DNA from 2 places in the Vescimonas coprocola genome. Region 1 is predicted to be linked to the other one. Evidence: riboswitches for the same ligand, from Rfam matches in the RefSeq annotation. Region 1 holds a riboswitch; the other holds the start of a gene.
The links. Region 1 has a riboswitch for glycine ahead of gcvT (glycine cleavage system aminomethyltransferase GcvT). Riboswitches for the same ligand answer to the same signal wherever they lie in the genome.
Positions count from the first base shown of each region.

Region 2: it holds a riboswitch for glycine, as region 1 does, so the genes downstream of both, KJS28_RS02930 (alanine/glycine:cation symporter family protein) here and gcvT (glycine cleavage system aminomethyltransferase GcvT) in region 1, are expected to answer to the same signal.

Region 1 is NZ_AP023418.1:2,444,475-2,448,897, forward strand. It holds gene gcvH (glycine cleavage system protein GcvH) at 1-84, opposite strand, end outside; gene gcvT (glycine cleavage system aminomethyltransferase GcvT) at 163-2,808, opposite strand; glycine riboswitch at 3,077-3,157, opposite strand; gene KJS28_RS11880 (hypothetical protein) at 3,523-4,227, shown strand; gene KJS28_RS11885 (hypothetical protein) at 4,220-4,423, shown strand, end outside.
Region 2 is NZ_AP023418.1:585,054-589,476, reverse strand. It holds gene alr (alanine racemase) at 1-710, opposite strand, end outside; gene KJS28_RS02930 (alanine/glycine:cation symporter family protein) at 831-2,198, opposite strand; glycine riboswitch at 2,292-2,383, opposite strand; gene yqeC (selenium cofactor biosynthesis protein YqeC) at 2,499-3,158, opposite strand; gene nrdD (anaerobic ribonucleoside-triphosphate reductase) at 3,483-4,423, shown strand, end outside.

The sequences.
Region 1 (4,423 bases):
AGAGATGCCGATCACAGCCACACCGTCCTCGGTGTGGATCCACTCGTGGGACTTGGAATACTGCAAATGGGTGGGATAGTTCATGATGTGTTCCTCCGTTTTCGTTTCAAATATTCAAATCTGCTGATTTAGGTGTGTTTCATTAGACGTGTTCCGCCGGGATCAGAAGCCGATCTGGCCCATGAACTGCTCCAGCGCCGTCTGGAACTCCGGGCCGTCGAAGCAGTAGTGCATGGTGGTGTAGCGGCTGCGGAGACGGGAAACCTCCTGCCCTACGTCCTTTCCCCGCAGGATGCAGTCCGCCATCAGACCGGCCAGCTCCGTGAACTCCGTCTGGCCGAAGCCAAACCGGGTCATTTCGCTGACGCCCATCCGCAGAGCACCGGAGGCGGTGAAGCCCTCCTCGTCGGGGGTGGCCTGATAGTTGACGATGATGTTGTTCTCCTCCAGCCGCTCGGCTACCTCCGGGCCGGTGCCGTAGCCCACGTCCACCAGCACCTGATGGGTTTCGGTGTAGCCGATGGCGGGATCGCCCAGCACGTGGAGACCCGCCTCATGGAGGGCCTTGGCAAAGTACTTGGCGTTGTCAATGACGGCCTTCTGATAGCTGTCCTTGAAATAGTTCATCTCATAGGCCGCCATCAGCAGGCCCAGCTGGGTCCCCAGATGGTGGTTGGAGACGCTGCCGGGGAAGGCACGGGACTGGATGGTCTCCCACAGCCCCCACTTCAGATCCTCCCGGCGATAGTTGACGCCGATGACGCCCCGCTGGGGGCCGAAGAAGGTCTTGTGGGTGGAGCCGGTGACGATCTCAGCGCCCTCCTCAAAGGGCTTCTGGAAGTGGTCACCCACCAGACCCAGCACATGGGCCATGTCGTACATGATGGTGGTGGGGATATTCTGCTCCGTGACGAAGCGGCGGATCTCCGCCACCGGCTCCCGGCGCAGCACCATGCTCTTGCCGAAGATGATAAGCTCCGGACGGTAGCGGTCGATGACCTTCTTGGTCTCCTCCACGTCGATGCGGAACAGATCGTCCCGGCACACGGGGAAGTTCACCACGGCGGTGCGCTCGGTCACCGGATCCACGGCGATGTAGTCCTTCAGAGCGCCCATGGGCTGGGCCGACAGGTGGCCGCCCCGGATGATGTGGTTGTTCAGCACATAGCCCAGCCGCTGGGGGGTGTGCTTGCGGTCCAGACGGTTCTTCCAGTCCATCAGGGCGGAGAAGGTAGCCATATTGCTCATCTGCCCGCTGATGACACGGGTCTCCACCTGGGTGCAGCCCAGATACTGGCGCATCTGCTCCGCCAGCAGCTGCTCCACGGTGTCGATGAACTTGGTGCCCTGATAGTAGAATACATCCTTATCATAGAAGGAGATGATCTTCTTGTGCTCAGCGTACCGGCAGGAGGGATCGCTGGCCGCCAGCAGCTGCACCGCCCGGCTGGGGGTGTTCTCCGAAGGGATGAGGTTGATGCACTGGCGCTGGCGCCACTGGTGGTTATCCTGCGCCAGATGCAGCAGCTCCAGCGCCTTGGCGGCCCGGTCGGCGGGCTGAGACACCTCGTCCTCCGGCCGCCGGTACAACAAAGGGCGGGCATAGGGCGGAGCCCCCACGCTCATGTGACGGGCGGGGATCACGGCCTTCAGCCGGCGGCCCCGGATGTCCACCTCCACCACGTCGTCCGTCAGAACGTCGCTGTCTACATAGCACAGGCCGATGGCCCGCTTGGCGGTCTCCTGGGTGATGACCGTCTCCAGTCCCTCGCCCTCAGCAACGTAGTAGGGGACCATGGTGCCGCTGGTGACCCAGCCCACCTGCTTCTCTCCCCGGTATACCGCCATTCCGGCCCGCATGACGCCCCGGTCCAGCAGGGCGATGGGCAGAATACGGCGGGGCAGGGCGGTGCAGTCGGAGAAATCCCGGTTCATGATGCGCCGGAAGGCGTCAAACTGCTGCTCCAGTGCCTTGCGGCCGATGAACTCCCCCTTCTGAGGCGCAAAGCTCACGGCGAACTTGGCCAGCGGCACGGCGAAAATGGGTATCCTCTGCCCGTCGGGATCCACGCCCATCTCATGGCCGTACAGGGGGAAGCCCGCCTCCATGCGGAGGGTGTCCCGTGCGCCCAGACCGGCGGGCCGGGCGCCCAGCTCCACCAGCCGGTTCCACAGCCACGCAGCGTCCTCGCTGCGGCAGTAGACCTCGTAGCCCAGAGGCTCGCCGGTGTAGCCGGTCTTGGCCACCTTCACCTCATGACCCTCGAAGGTCAGAGTGTTCAGGGCGTTCTTCATCGGCTCCGTCACCTGTACCCCGCCGGAGAGGGTGGTCAGCAGATCCTTGGACTTGGGGCCTTGCACGGCGATGGAGGCCCACCGGGAGGTGATGTCCGTGATGGTGCAGTCGTAGTCCTTCACCACGGAGCGCAGATGCATCAGATCCTTCTCCGTGTTGGCGGCGTTCACCACCAGCAGGAATCGCTCCTCCTCGAAGCGATAGAGGTACGCATCGTCCACGGCTCCGCCGTCCTCGTCCGGCAGGATGCAGTACTGGGCCATGTTCAGATCCAGACCCGCCACGTTGCTGGACAGGACGTGCTGCAAAAATGCCAGCCGCTCCGGCCCCTCGATCAGCAGCCGCCCCATGTGGGACACATCGAACAGGCTGCAGAAGTGCCGGGTGTACAGATGCTCCGCCACGATTCCCGTGGGATACTGGACGGGCATTTCCCATCCGCCGAAATCCACCATGGAGGCACCGGCCGCCACATGGGTCTCGTACAGCTGGGTGCGTTTGAGTTCGCTCATGTTCCTTCCTCCTTATCATGTTTGTTCCGTTGTTTGTTCCGCTTGTTTTGCTCCGTTTGCTTCGTTTGTCCAGTCGCTGGACACATTCCGGACGCATCGCGGACAGGTCTTGGCGGTGCCTTGGACACGTTCCGGAAAGGTTTTGGACGCACAAAAAGGCGCAAAACCGCTTTCGGCAGTTTTGCGCCTCCGTTTTTGTACCTGAGAGATTCCCCGCCGGAGCGGGTTGCACCTTCGGCGTGCGGACAGGCCGCACTCTTCGGAGTATCGTCGTGGTCCGACCCTTTTGCCTGAGAGCTTCTGCATTCCCCTTCGGCGCCGCCGCAGCGGTCTCTCCCGGACCAGTCATCCGAACTCTGTTTGCTTGTCACCCATAGGCTACCATTTTGCGGCGGTGGTTGTCAAGAAAATTATGCCGCCCGGCGGGGTAAAAGCATGGGGGAATTTTTGAAAGAGACATATATGCCGCATGAACGCAAAGAACATATGAAATTAACTAGAATTTTGCACAAATCGGCAAAACCCTGTTGCAAAAAGGCGGGAAACGTGGTAGTATCTCTCATGGACCTGACAATTAGCAAGACGAAATGTCGAAGGGCAAAGGCTCTCCGGCCGCTGAGATTTGCCGAAAAACCACCATTGGTTGTGGCAAGGGCGAGCCAGAGAGTCTATATGTGCCATATGAGTTTTGGAAGGAAGCAGGAGGTGTTACAGGTGCGGCAACCCATTCGAAGCAGCACGGTGAAGCGGCTGATCGTTGTGCTGGCGATCCTGTTGGCGCTGAGCCTTGCGGCGCTGTGTGCCGTGCGGTATTACGGGCGGCAGGCAGGCCGGGCGGCAGAGGCCCCCGGCAACGGCATCCAGACGGCGGCGCAGCCCGCCGGCGCACCCGTTCCCACAGCGGCCCGGACCGGCAAGGTCACCATCCGGCTGTATGACCGCAGCCCGGAGTATAACCGGGAGTTCTCCGTGACCAATATGTTCCCCGGCGATGCCGAGACCCAGAACGACTGCGTGCAGGTAGATCACAAGGGCGACGTCACCGTCCACTTCCGGGCGGAGGTGCGCCCCGGCTATGAGAAGCTGGCGGAGGTGCTGAAGCTGCGGGTGTCCGTGGGCGGTAGTGTGGTGTATGACGGCCTGATGGCCGAGATGCCCGCCGCAGTGGATACCCCGCTGCCGGCCGGCAGCGATACGCTGGACTATCAGCTGACGGCGTATCTGGATACCAGCGTCGGCAATCCCTATATGTATCAGCAGCTGGTAGCGGACTTTTACTGGTGGGTGGCGGATAGCGAGGAGTTGGCTCCCCCTACCGGCGACACCATGCAGCCCCTGCTCTGGGGAGCGGCGGTGCTGGTGTCCGGTGCGGCACTGACGGTGCTGCTGCGTCGCCGCAGGGAGGTGTCCCATGACTGAGCGTAAGACCCGCAGCCGTCTAACCGGCGGCATCGTTGCGGTGATCGTGCTGGCGGTGTGTCTGGTGGTCACCACCGTGGCACTGGCCTATTCCATGATTTCCGTCCGGGACAACACCTTTGCCACCGGCGGCGTCCGTATCAACCTCAACGATGGCGAGCCGGTGATCCGGCCCGACGAGTTCTTGTTTGAGCCG
Region 2 (4,423 bases), 690 kb from region 1:
CAGCCATACAGCAGCAGCCCCGGCCGCACCATGTCCAGATACGTCTCCGGCCACCGGGCCACCGCCCCGGTGTTGGCGCAGTGCCGCAGGGGGAACCTCCGTCCCAGCCGCTGCTCCACCGCCCCGATGACCCGGCAGAACAGGTCGAACTGCTCCCGTGTATAGGCGTCGCTCTCTGTATCCGCCTCATCGGACACAGCGAAATGGGTGAAGATACCCTCCGCCTCCAGTCCCGGCAGGGTGCAGGCAGCACAGATGCCCGCCACCCCTGTCTCAAAGTGATCGCCTCCGCACAGGAAGCCCAGCCGGGACATCCCGGTGTCCACCTTGATGTGGATCTTCAGCGTGCCGCCGCAGCGCACCGCCTCGGCGCTGTACTCCAGTGCCTTGGCTTCGCAGGTCACCGCCTGCGTGATGTGGTAGCGCAGCAGCTCCTCCACCCGCTCCGGCGGTGTGTGGCCCAGAATCAGGATGGGCATGGTGATGCCCCCGGCCCGCAGCTCCATGGCCTCGTCCAGACTGGACACCGCCAGATAGTCCGCCCCCAGCTCCTCCAGCACTCGGGACACCTGCACCGACCCGTGGCCGTAAGCATCCGCTTTCACCACGCCCACGAACCTTGTCCCCGTCCGCCGCCGCAGTGTTTGATAATTATGCGCCAGCGCATCCAGATCGATCTCCGCCCAGGTGCGCCTCAGTGTGGATTCCATGTTCGTTCCTCCTCTGCCCCGCAGGGCCAGATATCTTGCCTCTCATGATACTACATCCCGCCGGAAAAGTCTATGGGCGGAACACCGAAAAGCGGGGACGGTCTCCCGTCTCCGCCGCCGTTACTTCCTCCGGCAGGCCGCTGCCACCAGTCCGCCCAGCGTCACCAGCGCCAGTACGTTGGGCAGCACCATCAGCTGGTTGAATAGATCCGCCAGCTCCCATACCAAGTCGTTGGACAGGCACGAGCCCAGAAAGATGAACCCGATGGCCAGCACCGAATACACCCCCACGGCCTTCTCCCCCAGCAGCCACGATACGTTGAGCCGCCCGAAGAAGTTCCAGCTGAGGATGGTGGAAAAGGCGAAGAACAGCAGGCACACCGCCACGAACATACTGCCTGCCCGGCTGCCCAGCACCGTGCCGAAGGCCAGCTGCGCCATGTTGGCCTTGCTGACGCCCTCCGCTGTCCCGGCGGAGAGGATGCCGTTTCCGGCATATAAAGTGGAGATCACCACCAGCGCCGTCATGGTCAGCACCACGAAGGTATCGATGAACACACCCGTCATGGCCACCACGCCCTGTTCGTGGGGATGCTTCACCTTGGCCATGGCGTGGGCATGAGGTGTGGAGCCCATGCCCGCCTCATTGGAGAACAGCCCCCGCTTGACCCCCTGACTGACGGCCATTTTCAGGGCATAGCCCAAGCTGCCGCCGATGATGGCGTTGGGGACGAAGGCGTAGCGGAAGATCATCCCCACCGCCTCCGGCAGGTACCGGACCCGGCACACCAGCACCACAAGTCCCCCCAGCAGGTACAGCGCCGCCATGACCGGCACCAGCTTCTCCGTGACCCCGGCAATGCGCTGGATGCCTCCCAGAAACACCACCACCGCCAGCACCGCCACCGCGATGCCCACCGCCCACGACGGCACACCGAAGGCGGCAGCGCAGGTCTCCCCGATGGAATTGGACTGCACCATGCACCCCATGAAGCCCAGCGCCAGAATCAGCGCCACGGCGAAAAAGCCCGCTAAAAACGTACCGAATCTCCCCGGAAAGGCCCGCTTGATGTAGTATACCGGCCCGCCGCTGACGCTGCCGTCCTCGGCCACCCGGCGGGTCTCCTGCGCCAGCACCGCCTCGGCGTAGATGGTGGCCATGCCGAAAAAGGCGATGATCCACATCCAGAAGATGGCCCCCGGCCCGCCCAGCAGGATGGCACCGCAGGCGCCAATGATGTTGCCGGTACCCACCTGAGCGGCGATGGCGGTGGTCAGGGCCTGAAAGGAGGACAGGCCCCCCTTCTGCCTGCCGCCCTGCATATTGAACTCCCCGAACACCGCCCGCATCCCCTCACCGAAGCACCGTACCTGCACAAATCGGGTGCGGACGGAGAAATACAGACCCGTACCGATGAGCAGGAACACCAGAATATAATCCGACAGATAAAAGTTGATGCGCTGTACCACCTGCAATACCGCTTCCATAATGTGTCTCCTCCCTGCCCCTCTGCGAAAAAAGGAGCCGCCGGCCTGTGCCAGCGACTCCGGAGAAACCACCGCTCGCCGCCCTGCGGGCGGCCCGGTCGCTCTGTCCTTTTGCCTGAGAGATTCGGCCCGCGGGCCTTGCACCTTCGGCACTCACTGTCGTGAGTTTCTCCAGAGTCCCCTCCCCGGCCAGTTTCCTTGGATTCTGTCCGTTTCTTGGGGGCATATGTTTTTGTTGGAGGTACTATACCACAGATGGCCGGCGGATACAAGCCCTATCTGCAAAAATTTTTCCCGTCATCACTTCAGTCGCTGCCACCGGCCCTCCCGCAGGGTCCCTGCCGTTACGGGACAGTCCAGCACCGCTGCCAGCCGCCGGGCCAGCGGCCACTCCTCCGCCCGGTCCACCTGATTCAGAAACACCCGGTCGTGGAGGCCCTCCAGACGCACCACACGGGCCGCCAGCTCCGGCGTTACCTCCTGATCCTCCGTGGCGCCCGCCAGCCGGGCATACAGCTCCGGCCGATGGGCCATGCGACTGATGGGCTTGCCGAAGCCGTCAGCCCCCATCACCAGGACCGTTGCCTGCCGTTCCTCCGGCAGCACCGGCTCCCAGTCGGTATGGGCCTTGAAGGGCCGCCCCGCCGAGCCGTCCGCCTCCACCAGCACGAAATCCGCCATGGTCTCCCAGTTATCTATGGCCGGGGCCGTCAGCTTCCCCTGTTCCGTAGGCGTCCCGGTACAAGCGATGCCCCGGCGGCGCAGCTCCTCCCGCAGCGTCCCCTCCTCCGTGCAGACCCTCAGGTGCGCCGGGGGCCATATCTTGGTGGTGGTACACACCAGCACCGTCCCCTGCTGCCGCAGCTCCGACGCCAGATGATACATCAGCGTGGTCTTGCCGCCGCCGCCGATAAGCGCCGTCAGTCCCGGCCCGATCTCCAGCAGTTCCCGCAGTTCCATCCCGTGATCCGCCCCTTTCGTATCCGTTTTTCCCAATATACCACACTTTCCTGAAAAAAACGAGGCCCCTTCTGTGAAAATCCTCCCGCTTCCCCGGCGTTTTTCCGCAGGATCACTATATTTTGTGCTTTCTTTTCTCTGTAATATCCCTTATCTTGTGTCGATTGTGAAGTATTGACAAATTTCTCTCTGGATTTTTGGTGCTGGTTTTCGTCTATATTTTGGCTCTCCCCCTTGCATCACCACCATATATAGTGTATGATATCAGTGTTCGCATTCATAGCCGCCCTGTGGCGACTTTTCATACGGCAAGGAGGAGAAAGAATGAAAATCATCAAGCGCAACGGCTCCGAGGTGGCCTTTGACATCACCAAGATCATTGTGGCCATCACCAAGGCCAACGAGGACGTGGACGAGGCCGACCGCATGACCCCGGTGCAGATCCGCCGCATCGCTGAGTCCGTGGAGCTGCAATGTCAGAAAATGAACCGTGCCGCCACCGTGGAGGAAATTCAGGACATGGTGGAGCACCACATCATGGCCCATGGGGCCTTTGAGGTGGCCAAGCACTACATCACCTACCGCTACACCCGCTCTCTGGTGCGCCGCTCCAACACCACCGACGACAAGATTCTCTCCCTCATCGAGTGCAACAACGAGGAGGCCAAGCAGGAGAACTCCAATAAGAACCCGGTGGTGAACTCCACCCAGCGGGACTACATGGCCGGCGAGGTGAGCCGTGACATCACCAACCGCCTGCTGCTGCCCCGTGAGATCGTGGAGGCCCACGAGGAGGGCATCATCCACTTCCACGACACGGATTATTATGCCCAGCATATGCACAACTGCGATCTGGTGAATCTGGAGGATATGCTGCAAAACGGCACCGTCATCACCGGTACCCTCATCGAGCGGCCCCACAGCTTCGCCACCGCCTGCAACATCGCCACCCAGATCGTGGCCCAGGTGGCCAGCAACCAGTATGGCGGCCAGTCCATCAGCCTGACCCATCTGGCCCCCTTCGTGGAGGTCAGCCGCCAGAAGATCCGCAAGATCGTTCAGGCGGAGATGGACTCCATCGGCTTTGACCCCGGTGAGGAGAAGATCCACGAGCTGGTGGAGACCCGCCTGCGGGAGGAGATCCGCCGTGGCGTACAGACCATCCAGTATCAGGTGGTGACGCTGCTGACCACTAACGGACAGGCCCCCTTCATCACCGTGTTCATGTACCTCAACGAGGCCCACGACGAGCGGGAGAAGAAGGA